DNA from 2 places in the Fructilactobacillus myrtifloralis genome. Region 2 is predicted to be linked to the other one. Evidence: predicted binding sites of a transcription regulator. Region 2 holds the regulator's gene; the other holds the start of a gene.
What was found. The regulator NrdR, encoded in region 2, represses ribonucleotide reductase genes. The targets are predictions, from matches to a motif close to ACACNATATATNGTGT.
Positions count from the first base shown of each region.

Region 1: the regulator NrdR is predicted to act here: its motif matches at 3,444-3,459, upstream of nrdH (glutaredoxin-like protein NrdH).

Region 1 is NZ_CP097116.1:1,298,196-1,304,924, reverse strand. It holds gene M3M35_RS06465 (YbaB/EbfC family nucleoid-associated protein) at 1-233, opposite strand, end outside; gene dnaX (DNA polymerase III subunit gamma/tau) at 259-2,004, opposite strand; RNA gene ffs (signal recognition particle sRNA small type) at 2,152-2,250, opposite strand; gene tadA (tRNA adenosine(34) deaminase TadA) at 2,279-2,770, opposite strand; gene M3M35_RS06445 (class I SAM-dependent methyltransferase) at 2,767-3,375, opposite strand; gene nrdH (glutaredoxin-like protein NrdH) at 3,530-3,775, shown strand; gene nrdE (class 1b ribonucleoside-diphosphate reductase subunit alpha) at 3,842-6,010, shown strand; gene nrdF (class 1b ribonucleoside-diphosphate reductase subunit beta) at 6,025-6,729, shown strand, end outside.
Region 2 is NZ_CP097116.1:149,665-156,393, forward strand. It holds gene polA (DNA polymerase I) at 1-681, shown strand, start outside; gene mutM (DNA-formamidopyrimidine glycosylase) at 701-1,543, shown strand; gene coaE (dephospho-CoA kinase) at 1,536-2,111, shown strand; gene nrdR (transcriptional regulator NrdR) at 2,116-2,613, shown strand; gene M3M35_RS00840 (DnaD domain protein) at 2,600-3,934, shown strand; gene dnaI (primosomal protein DnaI) at 3,931-4,854, shown strand; gene thrS (threonine--tRNA ligase) at 5,111-6,729, shown strand, end outside.

The DNA.
Region 1 (6,729 bases), 310 kb from region 2:
TTGACAGCGCTAATCACTAAGTCTGATAGCATGTCTGGATCATCTGGATCAATTGCTTCTGGCTTAATTTGAAGATCCTTCATTTGCCGCGCTCCCGTGAAGGTGGCCGTTACTAATCCGTCTGGGGCCGTGCCCGTAAAGTCTTGTTTTTCAATCTCACTTTGTTGGGCACTCATCTTTCGTTGCATTTCCTGGGCTTGTTGCATCAGTTTTCCCATGTTCATTCCGTTCATTGCCATTTTGCTAACTCCTTACTTTTTAATCATCTTTAACATCAACTAATTCATCACCAAACAGTTCCTTAGCCTTGCGCACGTTGCGCGGTTCCGGCTCCGCTTCCGTTTGTTGCTCCGGTTTAGTCGGGGTCGCCGCTGGTTCCGGCTTACGGGGGTGTTGTTGCAAGTATTCCTGGCGCAGGTTCGGCCAGGATTCCTTTGGCACAAACAGAACCGTCGGCGTCTTTCCCAGTAATTGTTCAAGTCCCCGGTTCAGGTCCGCCAGTAACTGGTCATCGCTCCCCGCTCTTTGGTACAAGAATCCGTAGTCAAACGCAATTACGACCCCATCTTCGCTAGCAGCGACGGGACGCGCCACGTGCAAGACCGCCCGTTGGGTGACACTTAACAATTGTAACAAAGCATCCCACTGACTGCGATACTGTTCTAGGGCCGGTTTCGTGGCCGCATCAAGCACCGCAAAAATCCCTTGGACGTCGAGCTCGGGCGTGCCCTGCTGATTAGGTACCGTGCGTTTCGGTGCTGACTGCGTCTGCGTAGCAGTTGCCGGAGCGGGACGTGCCTCTGAGCGTTGTTGTAACTCCTGGAGTTGTTGCTTCAGTTCGGTGACTTGCTGGTTTAACTGCTGGTAGGCTAGATCGACGGTTGAATCCGCTGCCGGGGTCGCCGGTGATTGTTCCGCGCCCGTTTCATCCGCCAACCGAACGGTTAAAATATCCAAATACAGTTCGGGATGATAGGTAAAGCGTAACTGTTGTTGCACTTCATTAATAATTTCGACGTAGCGATAAAGTCGACGTTGTGGGACCGTGGTGGCAATCTTTGCAAAGTGATCGCCGAGCAGACCTAATTCATCCTCGGAAACGAGCGCTTGATCTTGTTGGTACAACAACAGGTTTTGACAGTAATCAATCAAATCCTCCAGAAACTGACTGGAATCCTTGCCTGCCGCAAGGAGCTCGGCTACCACTTTCAGCCCGGCCCCGACTTCACCGGCTAGGACCGCTTCAAAGTAACTTTGTAATTCGTCCCGAGCCACGCTCCCCGTTACCTGGAGCGCACTCTCATACGTCAGTTCGTCTGCATCGTATGAGAGGGCCTGGTCAAGGATACTCAGGGCATCCCGCATCCCCCCCTCGGCACTGCGCGCAATCATTTTCACCGCACGGTCATCATATTTGACCTGCTTTTCCTGTAAAATCTTTTCCATCTGCGCCCGAATGTCTGCGGCGTTAATCCGTTTAAAGTCGAACCGTTGTAGCCGTGATAAGATGGTCGCCGGAATTTTATGCGGTTCCGTCGTCGCTAAAATGAAGATTACGTGACTAGGTGGTTCCTCTAAGGTTTTCAGGAGGGCATTAAAGGCCCCCGTCGACAGCATGTGCACTTCATCAATGATGTACACCTTATAGGTGGCCTCCGTGGGTGCATACTTGGCCTTATCCCGGATGTTACGGATCTCTTCAACCCCATTATTAGAGGCCGCATCAATCTCAATCACATCGTTCAGCGCGCCCTGGTTAATGGCCACACAGGTCTCACATTCGTTACAAGGCTCGCCATCTTCTAGATGTTGACAGTTGACGGCCTTCGCTAAAATCTTAGCCGTTGACGTCTTCCCGGTTCCACGGGGTCCACTAAATAGATAAGCATGGCTAATCTGGTCGGTTAGCAAGGCGTTTTTCAACGTTTTTGTAATCACTGGTTGCCCGACAATTTCATCGAATCGTTGGGGGCGCCACACCCGATATAAAGCTTGATAGCTCATGCTCATCTTCCTTTCTTCATCAGTCATTTCACCCTAATTATAGCGAGAACGAGTGGTGATTACCAACTTCCCTACTTCAAACTAACCACCGTTTCGTGCGCCCTTAAATGGTAAAAAAAATCTCCTAGTCAACTTGACTAGGAGCTTATTTGCTAACAACAAGAAGCACAAGGCAAAAAATACTTAGTGCTGCTTCCTTCCGGACCTGACACGGTTCGTAAGTCCACCTTTGCTTCCAGGCCTTACGGCAGTTACTATCATAGCGCAGCTGTCCTTAATTGTCCAGTGGTTGCCGCGGTTTTTTCCGGTGCTTTTTCCGTTTCGAACGAAAAAATTGTTGCATAATCTGGGCCGCTTCGCTAGCCCGACATCCCGTTTGTAACTCCACCTGGTGATTCTGCCGTTCATCCGTTAGGACCTGGTATAAACTCTCTCCAGCGCCCGCCTTCGGGTTGGCCGCTCCATACACCACCCGGGGAATCCGGGCGTTCAGGATGGCGCCCGCACACATTAAGCAGGGTTCAATCGTCACATAGAGGGTACAGTCCGTTAGCCGCCAACTGTGCTGGGTTAAACACGCCGCCTCAATCGCCATTAGCTCGGCATGTTGGGTCGTTAGTTGGGTGTGCTCGCGCAGGTTATGCCCCGTTCCAATCACCTGGTGATCATGCACAATTACGGCCCCGATTGGAATCTCACCAATTTGGGCGGCAAAGCGAGCTTCGGCTAGCGCTCGTCCCATGTATTTCTCATCCGCTGTTTTCATGATTGTTTAGTACTTTCTAATACGTAGTAACCCTTGTCGCGTTTGAGCACCCGCACGTTACCAAAGGTCTGCTGCATCAATCGTTCCGCCGAGGGCGCCCCCTGCTTTTTTTGCAACACCACGCTTAACCGACCGGCCGGCACGAGGTGGGCGGCTGCTTCCGTAATCATCGCGGACACCACTGCTTTCCCCGCTCGAACCGGTGGGTTGGTTACAATGGCGGCATACTGGCTCTGCGCCACCCCTGCGTATACGTCGGAAGTTGCCACCGTCACGTTAGTCAACCCATTATCAGCAGCATTGCGCGTCGCAAGCTCCAGGGCCCGCTGATTTACGTCCACCAGCTCAAACTCCCGGTCGGGGTGGGTCTCGGCTAAAAATAATCCGATTGGTCCGTAACCGCACCCCAGGTCTAAAACGGCGCCTGCCGGTAAGTCCTGAAAATCAACGTTTTGAATGAGGACCCGCGAACCGTAATCAACCGTCCGCTTAGAAAACACGCCGTTATCTGAATGGAAACGGAGCGTGGTATTTCCAAGGGTAAATTCCCATTCTGTTTCAGCATGTTCAACTTCGGGATTCGGTGTATAATAATAATCACTCACAGTAACACGTCCTTTAAATTTAATATTTTGTTTCACATACCACATGTAGTGTGTTCCCCAACCAGGAACCACTACATGTGGTGTTTTTGTGGTTGAAAGAATCCAATTTAAGAGTAGAATCAAAGCATAGTTAAACGAAAGAAGGAGTCGAATCATGAAACAAATTACCGTCTACACCAAGGATAATTGCATTCAATGCAAAATGACCAAGCGGTTTTTGACCGAACACAACGTGGATTTCACGGAACAGAATACCAGTGAAAATCCCGACCTAATTCCCTACTTAAAAGCGCAGGGCTTTCAAGCGGTTCCAGTGGTTGAATCCGAAATAATTGATTCATTTGGTGGGTTTCGTCCCGATCAACTACAAAAATTAGTTGACGCACTTTTAACCGCCTAATTCATTACTTTCATTATACACATTAAAAAATATTAATTAATTACAAATAATAAGGGGAATCAGCACATGTCATTAAAAGACCACACGGATGCCAGTTATTTTCGGTTAAATAACGAAATTAACATTCCAACGAAGGATGGTAAAATCCGGCTGGATAAGGACCAAGAAGCACTAGACGCCTTTTTAAAGGAAAATGTCGCTCCTAATACCGTTCACTTTAAGTCCCTCAGCGACCGGTTTGACTACCTCATTAACCACGATTACGTGGAAGCCGAATTTCTGCAACTGTATCCGAGTGAGTTTATCGAAAAGCTGTACTCCTACTTAAACAGCCAGAATTTTCACTTTCATTCCTTTATGGCTGCTTACAAATTTTATGCGCAGTATGCGCTTAAAACTAACGATGGCAATCAATACCTCGAAAGCTACATCGACCGGACGGCCATGAACGCCCTGTACCTCGCCCATGGCGATCAAGACCTGGCTATGAGCCTGGCGGACGAACTAATTCATCAACGGTTCCAACCGGCCACGCCGACCTTTTTAAACGCCGGTAAAAAACGCCGGGGAGAGTTTGTTTCCTGTTTCTTAATTCAGTCAACCGATGATATGAATAGCATTGGCCGGACGATTAATTCCGCCCTCCAACTTTCTAAAATTGGTGGCGGAGTTGGGATTAACCTTAATAACCTACGGGCCGCCGGCGATCCCATCAAGCACATTGACGGAGCTGCCAGCGGAGTAATGCCGGTTATGAAGTTGTTGGAAGACAGCTTTAGCTATTCTAACCAACTGGGGCAACGGCAGGGAGCCGGAGTAGTTTATCTGAGTGTCTTTCACCCAGATATTAGTGATTTCTTAGCCGTTAAAAAGGAAAATGCCGACGAAAAAATTCGGATTAACACCCTCTCGTTAGGAGTGACGGTTCCCGATAAATTCTATGAATTAGCAGCAGCAGATGCTGACATGGCCCTCTTTAGTCCTTATGACGTAGAACAGGTCTACGGGGTTCCCTTCTCCTACGTTGACATTACGCAGGAGTACGACAACTTAGTTAACAACGACCAGATTCACAAGAAATTCATCAAGGCCCGCGACCTTGAAACGGAGATTGGTAAGTTACAACAGGAATCTGGTTATCCCTACATCATCAACATTGATACGGCCAACCGGGACAATCCCATTGACGGAAAAATTGTGATGAGTAACCTGTGTTCAGAAATTATGCAGGTGCAAACCCCGTCCATCATTAACGATGAACAACAATACGAAAAACTGGGAACGGACGTGTCCTGTAACCTTGGTTCCACGAACGTTGTGAACTTGATGCAATCGCCCGACTTTGGAAAATCAGTTGAATCCATGGTCCGGGCCCTGACCTTTGTGACTGACATCAGTCAAATTAACACGGTTCCCTCGATTCGCCACGGCAATGACTTGAGTCATTCCATCGGCCTTGGAGCCATGGGGTTGCACTCGTACTTTGCTTTGCACCACATGTACTATGGGTCGGAAGAATCAATTGAATTCACGAGCGTTTACTTCATGCTCCTTAACTACTGGAGCTTAGTTGCTTCAAACAAGTTAGCGAAGGAACGGAATCAAACTTTCCATAACTTTGAAAATAGCAAGTACGCCGACGGTAGTTACTTTGATCAGTACGTAGACCGGGACTGGGGTCCCACTTCCGACCGGGTCAAGGAACTGTTTGCAGAGACCTTCATCCCGAGCCCTGAAGACTGGGCTAACCTTAAAGAAGCGGTCATGCAAGACGGGCTGTACCACCAAAACCGGTTAGCTGTTGCTCCCAACGGCTCCACCTCTTACATCGGTGATGCCACAGCTAGTCTCGCTCCGATCGTGAGTCGGATTGAAGAACGGCAGGAAGCCAAAATCGGGACCATTTTCTACCCCGCTCCCTACCTTTCCAACGACACCCTCAAGTACTATGAATCGGCCTATGACGTTGACATGCGTAAGGAAATTGATATCTATGCCGCTGCCCAAAAACACGTGGATCAGAGCTTGAGTATGACGATGTTCATGCGCTCAACGATTCCCGCCGGGATGTACGAGTGGAAGGACGGGCGTTCTGACAAAATGTCAACCCGGGACTTAACCATTCTCAGAAACTACGCTCATTTCAAGGGCATCAAATCCATTTACTACGTGCGGACGTTTACCGATAATAACGATACAGTGGGCGCCAACGAATGTGAAAGCTGCGTCATTTAGAAGGAGAACAGGTCATGGATCTTAACAAAGTATTAACCGGAAAATGGGATGGGAACTACGAAGCGATTAACTGGAATGAGGTCTCAGATGAGATTGATAAGGCCACGTGGCACAAGCTCACGGAACAATTTTGGCTCGATACGCGGGTCCCGGTTTCTAATGATTTAAAGGACTGGCGTGAACTTGACGATGACCACAAATGGTTAGTGGGCCACGTGTTTGGGGGACTGACCCTGTTAGATACCCTTCAGTCCCAGGACGGGATGGCAGCCTTACGGGTAAACGCCAAAACACAACACGAGATCGCCGTATTAAACAACATCCAATTCATGGAATCGGTGCACGCTAAAAGTTATTCCACGATTTTTTCCACGTTGAATACGCCAAAGGAAATTAGTGAAATTTTTGCCTGGAGTGATTCAGAAGAATTCCTGCAGAATAAAACCAAGCGCATTTACACCCTCTACCACGATGATGAGAGTCCCCTTAAAAAGAAAATTTCCAGTGTTTTCCTGGAAACCTTCCTCTTTTACTCCGGATTCTTCACGCCCCTCTGGTACCTTGGTCATAACCAACTCACCAACGTTGCTGAAATCATCAAGTTGATTATTCGGGATGAATCGGTTCACGGAACCTACATTGGCTACAAGTTCCAAGCCGAATTTAACCAACTAAGTACTAATGAGCAGCAAGCGCTCAAGGACTGGATGTACAGCTTC
Region 2 (6,729 bases):
GCCATTTCGGGTGACCCGAACATGAAAGCCGCCTTTGCTAACGACGAGGATATCCATGCGGTTACTGCCCGGCGGATTTTTGAATTAGCTCCGGATGCGGATGTTGACGCCAATTTACGACGCCAGGCCAAAGCAGTTAACTTCGGAATCGTCTATGGGATTAGTTCTTACGGCTTATCGCAAAATACGGGGATTTCTAATCAAGAAGCCAAGCGCTTCATCGAGAAGTACTTTCATGAATACCCTGGAGTAAAACAGTATATGGATGCAAGCGTCGCCTTTGCGAAGGACCACGGGTACGTGGAAACGATTGCGAAACGGCGCCGGTATATTCCAGAAATTAAATCCCGGAGTTTCCAACGGCGCCAGTTTGCCGAACGGATTGCGATGAATTCACCCATTCAAGGGAGTGCAGCGGATATTATTAAGGCAGCCATGATTAAGATGAACCAGGTCCTGGCCGAGCGGGGCTTGCAAGCCCGCATGCTGTTACAAATCCATGATGAACTAATTTTTGAAGCTCCCGTTTCCGAACTAGAAACCTTAGAGACGGTGGTGCCCAAGGTCATGGATTCGATTGTCCAAACGGATTCTTTGTTGCAAGCGGCCGCCGTTAACTTCGATGTGCCGTTAAAAGTTGAAAGCCACTATGGCAATAATTGGTATAATATCAAAAAATAAAAAATAAGTAGGTGGAATGATGCCAGAATTACCAGAAGTAGAAACCGTCCGCCAGGGTCTCACTAAATTAGTGGGCGGCGCGAAGATTGAGTCTGTGGAAGTGCTTTATCCCAAGATGATCAACATGCCCGCAGATGAGTTTGCGCGCCAACTGGCGGGGAAAACCATTGAGCGCATTGACCGGCGGGGAAAGTACCTGTTGTTTCGCTTAACCAATGATTTAACCCTTGTATCGCATTTGCGGATGGAAGGAAAGTACGAGGTCGAACCAGCTGGTTCCACTCGACCTAAGCATACGAACGTGGTCTTTCATTTAGATGATGGCCGGGAACTCTGGTACAAAGATACCCGGATGTTTGGGAAAATGGCGTTGGTTGCCAACGACGAAGTAATGGAGCTGTCGGGACTCAATAAAATTGGTCCGGAACCAACGGCTGATGATCTCAGTTTTACGTACCTTAAAGAACGGTTACACAAGTCCCATCGCAAGATTAAGGCCTTTTTACTCGACCAATCACAGGTGGCTGGCTTGGGTAACATTTACTGTGATGAAGTGCTGTGGATGTCTAAAATTCATCCCGAACAACCCACGAACTACGTCAGCGATGCCGAAATTGAAAAGCTCCGTGACAACATCATCACGGAAATCGCAGCGGCAATCAAAGGTCATGGAACCACGGTTCATTCGTATTCGAACGCCTTTGGGGAAGCTGGTCAGTTTCAAAACCAACTGCAAGCTTATGGGCGCAAGGGCGAACCTTGTCGTCGGTGTGGAACGTTAATGGAGAAAATTAAGGTTGCCCAACGGGGAACGACTTTCTGTCCCAAGTGCCAAGTGGTTCATGGTGATTTAAGTGACTAAGGTAATTGGATTAACGGGAGGAATTGCCACCGGCAAATCGACCGCTGCCCGGTATTTGGTTAGTCAAGGAGTCGCGGTGTTAGATTTAGACGCGGAAACGCACGAATTGGAAGCACATGATCAGGCGACCATTCAGCAAATTACCGCGACGTTTGGTCCAGAGGTCCAAGTGAACGGGCAAATTGATCGCCACCGGTTAGGACAACTGGTCTTTGCAGATTCCACGCAACTAAAGCGCTTAGTTCGCATCATTAATCCGGCCTTGTTACGGCGGGTGACGGCTGCGATGGCCGAATCGGATCTGCTGGTTTTGGATGCCCCGACATTGTTTGAAAACGGGTTTACTAGCTACGTGGATCAGATCCTCATGGTGACGTGTGAACCGCTTGTGCAGATGCAACGCTTAATCACTCGTAACCAAGTCAGCATCAGTCGGGCTAGTCAGTTGATGGGAGCCCAGTGGTCACAAGCAACGAAGGCAGCGTTAGCAGATTGGGTGGTCGATAGCACCGCGGGAGAAACGCAGTTAACGCAGCAATTACAAACCTGGTTAGAAAAGATGAGGTAAAGTTATGAAATGCCCAAAATGTCAACATGCGGCGTCACGGGTCGTTGATAGTCGTCCCTTATCTGGCGGCAGCGAGATTCGCCGCCGCCGTGAGTGTGAACACTGCGGCTTTCGGTTTACAACGTTTGAAACCCTGGAAGCGTCGCCGTTACTAGTGGTAAAGAAGAATGGCGATCGGGAAGAGTTTAGTGCGGATAAGTTACTCCGGGGGATTATTCGCTCTTGTGAAAAACGCCCCGTTTCGCTGGCGCAAATGAATCAGATTGTGGACCAAACCAAGCAAAGCATTGAAAACCGGGATGCTGGCAGTCATGAAGTTTCGAGTAAGGCCATTGGAGAGTACGTCATGAACGGCCTCAAGGATGTTGATGAGATTGCTTACATTCGCTTTGCGAGCGTCTACCGTCAGTTCAAAGATATGAATGAGTTTTACGCGAAAATGCAGGAGTTAATGGGGAATAACCCAACCGCTAAAACTGAAAGTAAACATGATGGAAAATGATAATCAATTAATTAATCCCCAGACGAAATTCCAAGTCCGTCGGGGTCACAATTTAACTACGGAACAGCGACTGAGCCTTGACCAGTTGTATTTACCGATGATTGGGAATGATGCTTATGCCTTGGAGAATCTCCTTTGGCACCAGTCAGAACAAGCTCAGGGCCATTTTTATTTAATGAGTACGCTCCAAATTGATGCCGAGCATCTCTATCAAGCTCGGTTAAAGCTTGAAGGTAGTGGCTTACTGCGGGTTTACCGGCAGGGGGAACAGACGCTTTATCAGTTGCTGGATCCCCTGTTGCCAGCACAGTTTTTTCAACAGGAACTCCTCAGTCAATTCTTACTGGAAATGATTGGGGAGCATCAATTTATGACTCTCGCCCAGCAGTTACTACCGCGACCGTTGGATGTCTCGAGCTTAGACGACCAGACCCATAGCTTTTGGCAGGTGTTTGCCCAACCAGCTGGTTCAGTGCCACCGCTAGTTAGTAAAACCAAACAAGCCGCCCAACAAACGCCACCGCCGGCTGCGGAGCCGGAGTTGCCGGAGGTTGATTTGCAACTGATGTTGCAGATTTTGCAGAGTTCCTTTGTGAACCTTGCAGAAGTTAAAAAAAATCAAGCGCTGTTTGCCGTAACCAAGCAACTGTATGGAGTGGATGAGCCGGAGATGTGTCGAGTCATTGAGCAGGCGACAAATTTGACCACTAATCGGTTTGATAAGCAGAAATTCCAGTTATTAATGGCACGACGCCATACGCCAGCTGCTCCAAAACCGTCAGCGCCAGTAGCGCACCCGGAAACGGATACCACGAACGCCAAGTTGAGTCAACAAGAACAGCAATTAGTGCAGGTCGCAGAAACCGCGGCGCCGGTTCCCTTTTTAGGGGCGATTAAACGAGAAAAAGGGGGATACGCGACGAGCGCGGAGGAACGCTCGTTACGCCAGTTAGTTGAACGCAACGTCTTGCCACGGTCGGTGGTCAACATGTTGACTTACCTATTGTTGGTTGATCGAGAAGCCCCCACGTTGAACAAAAATTTATTAGATACGATTGCCAATGACTGGGCTCAACGAAAGCTGCAAACGGCGACCCAAGCGTTATTGGAAATCAAGCAACGAGACCAGCGCTTGGCCACTAAAAAAGCTAGCAAAACGAAACAACGCCGCCAGACCGTCCGAGAAACACTTCCAGAATGGGCGCAACAAGCTGGCAATCAGCGCTCGCAAAAACAAGCTTCCGCTGCCAATCGGAAGTTAATCAAGGAACGGTTAGCTAAGTTAAACCAAAACCAGTCGGAAGGGAGGGATGAGCAATGAAAAACGTTGGTGCAGGACTGAAAACGTCCCTACAACAGCATCACTTAGAAGCACACTATCAGGAGTTGTTGCAACGGGTCTATGCCGACCCAGACGTGCAACAATTTTTGCAGGAGCATCAGGCTGAACTTGATCCACAGGCGAAGGAAAAATCGACTTCGAAATTATACGAGTTTGTTAACGAAAAACAAAAGTTACAGGCCGGCAACGGGAACTTTGCGAAGGGGTATGCCCCTCAATTAGTGGTTAGTGATCACTTGATTGAAGTGGCATACCGGCCGACCCCTGAGTTTTTGGAACAGGAACGACAACACCGCTTGCAAAGTAACTTTAAAACGGTGGGGATGACGCCCGCCATTAAGCAGGTTAACTTTGAAGACTATGAACCGACCCCGGATCAAGAAGAGGTCATCATTAAAATCCTAGATTTTATTGAGCAGTACGAGGCTGATCCAAAAGCGAACTACAAAGGCTTATATCTGTACGGACCCTTTGGGGTGGGAAAGACCTTTTTGATGGCCGCCATGGCCCACCGGTTATCCGATCATGGAATTCAAACCACGTTAGTGCACTTCCCGTCCTTTGCGGTCGCCTTGAAGAATGCCATCGGAGATCACACCCTTCAGGATAAAGTTGACCAGGTGAAGCAGACCCCCGTACTGATCATTGATGATCTGGGGGCGGATTCCATGTCAGCTTGGATTCGGGATGACGTGTTGGGCGTGATTTTAGAGTATCGAATGCAGCATCAGCTGGCTACGTTCTTTACCTCTAACTTCTCAATGGATAAGTTGGCGACAGAACACCTCGCTGTGACGGGAAAGGACGTCGTTGATCCGTTAAAAGCCCAGCGGTTAATGGAACGGATTAAGTTTCTCGCACGCCCGGTATTTTTAAATGGAAACAATTTAAGAAATTAAAGGGTTCGCGCTTGACACCCATAGTCGATGTGATTAGACTACTAAATAAGGACATGGGTGCAACTTTAATTCACAGAGAGAGTAGCATGATTCTGGAAACTACTTGTTGGCGAGTTGCACCTACCACCTGTTTCTTAACGCAAATTAAAGTGGTTGACAGAGATATCCGGAGAACGGATAAATTGGGTGGAACCGCGTCTAACGACGCCCCTTGGTATTCATTACCAGGGGGCTTTTTTGATAGGAGGAAGAGGAAATGGCACAAATTACGCTCGAATTTCCAGATGGCCGCACGCAAGCATTTGATAGCGGCATTACGGTGGCTGAGGTGGCCAAATCAATCTCAGTTAGTCTAGCGAAAAAAGCAGTGGCTGGAAAACTGGACGGAAAGTTAGTGGATGTTCGTGAACCATTGCTGACGGACGGAAAGCTAGAAATTGTAACGGCTGATTCAAACGATGGGTTGACGGTGCTCCGGCAGAGTGCCGCGCAATTACTAGCTGCGGTTGTTAAACGTGAATTTGCTGGAGTGCGCTTAGGTCGATTAGCCGCTGATGAAGATGGCTTTTACGTTGATACGGAAAAAGACGAACGCCAGATTAGTGCGGACGAATTAGATGGACTTGCAGCCCAAATGCAACGGGTGATTAAGGATAACGCGCTGGTAAATCGCGTAATGTTGAGTAAAGCAGACGCCTTAACCGAAGTTAGCGGAGATTGGTACCAAACGGAACTAGTCGAAGCTGAAGCGGCTGATGAAATTCCCTTTTACGAAATTGGGGGACAATTAGTTCTTGCTCAAGTGGTTGCTGCGCCTAGTTTGAAAGATCTGAAGCACTTTAAACTCTTATCGGTGGCTGGGGCATACTGGGAAGGCAAGTCCTCTAATCCCATGCTCCAACGTTTATACGGAACGGCCTTTTACAAAGCTTCCGATCTAGAAGCAGATTTACAAAAGCGGCAGGAAGCGCGGGAACGCGATCACCGGGTGATTGGGAACAACCTCGACCTGTTCTTCGTTGATCCTAAAGTTGGCGCTGGGTTACCATACTGGATGCCAAACGGAGCAACGATTCGGCGGACGATTGAACGCTACATCGTTGACAAGGAATTGGCGAACGGGTACGAACATGTTTACACACCGGTCTTAGCAAACTTGGACCTGTACAAGCAATCCGGACACTGGGAACACTACCGAGAAGACATGTTCCCACCAATGGAAATGGATGATGATGAGATGCTGGAATTACGGCCTATGAACTGTCCTTCTCACATCCAAATTTATAACCATCACATTCGGTCCTACCGGGAACTACCATTACGGATTGCTGAATTAGGGATGATGCACCGGTACGAAAAATCGGGGGCCTTAAGTGGATTACAACGGGTCCGGGAAATGACCCTCAATGATGGACACACTTTCGTTGCGCCGGAACAAATCCAGGAAGAATTCAAGCGGATTTTGAACCTCATGATGGACGTTTATCATGACTTTGACATTGATAATTACACGTTCCGGTTAAGTTATCGGGATCCGAAGAACACGGAAAAGTACTTCGATGATGATGAGATGTGGAACAAGGCGCAGAGCATGTTGAAGGGTGCCATGGACGAACTGGGCTTGGACTACGTTGAAGCCGAAGGGGAAGCAGCCTTTTACGGTCCAAAGTTGGACGTGCAAACGAAGACGGCCCTTGGAAACGAAGAAACGCTGTCTACGATTCAACTCGACTTCATGTTACCAGCTCGTTTTGACCTGCACTACGTTGGTGAAGACGGTCAGGAACACCGGCCCGTAATGATTCACCGGGGCTTGGTTTCAACGATGGAACGGTTTACGGCCTACCTCATTGAAATTTACAAGGGCGCCTTCCC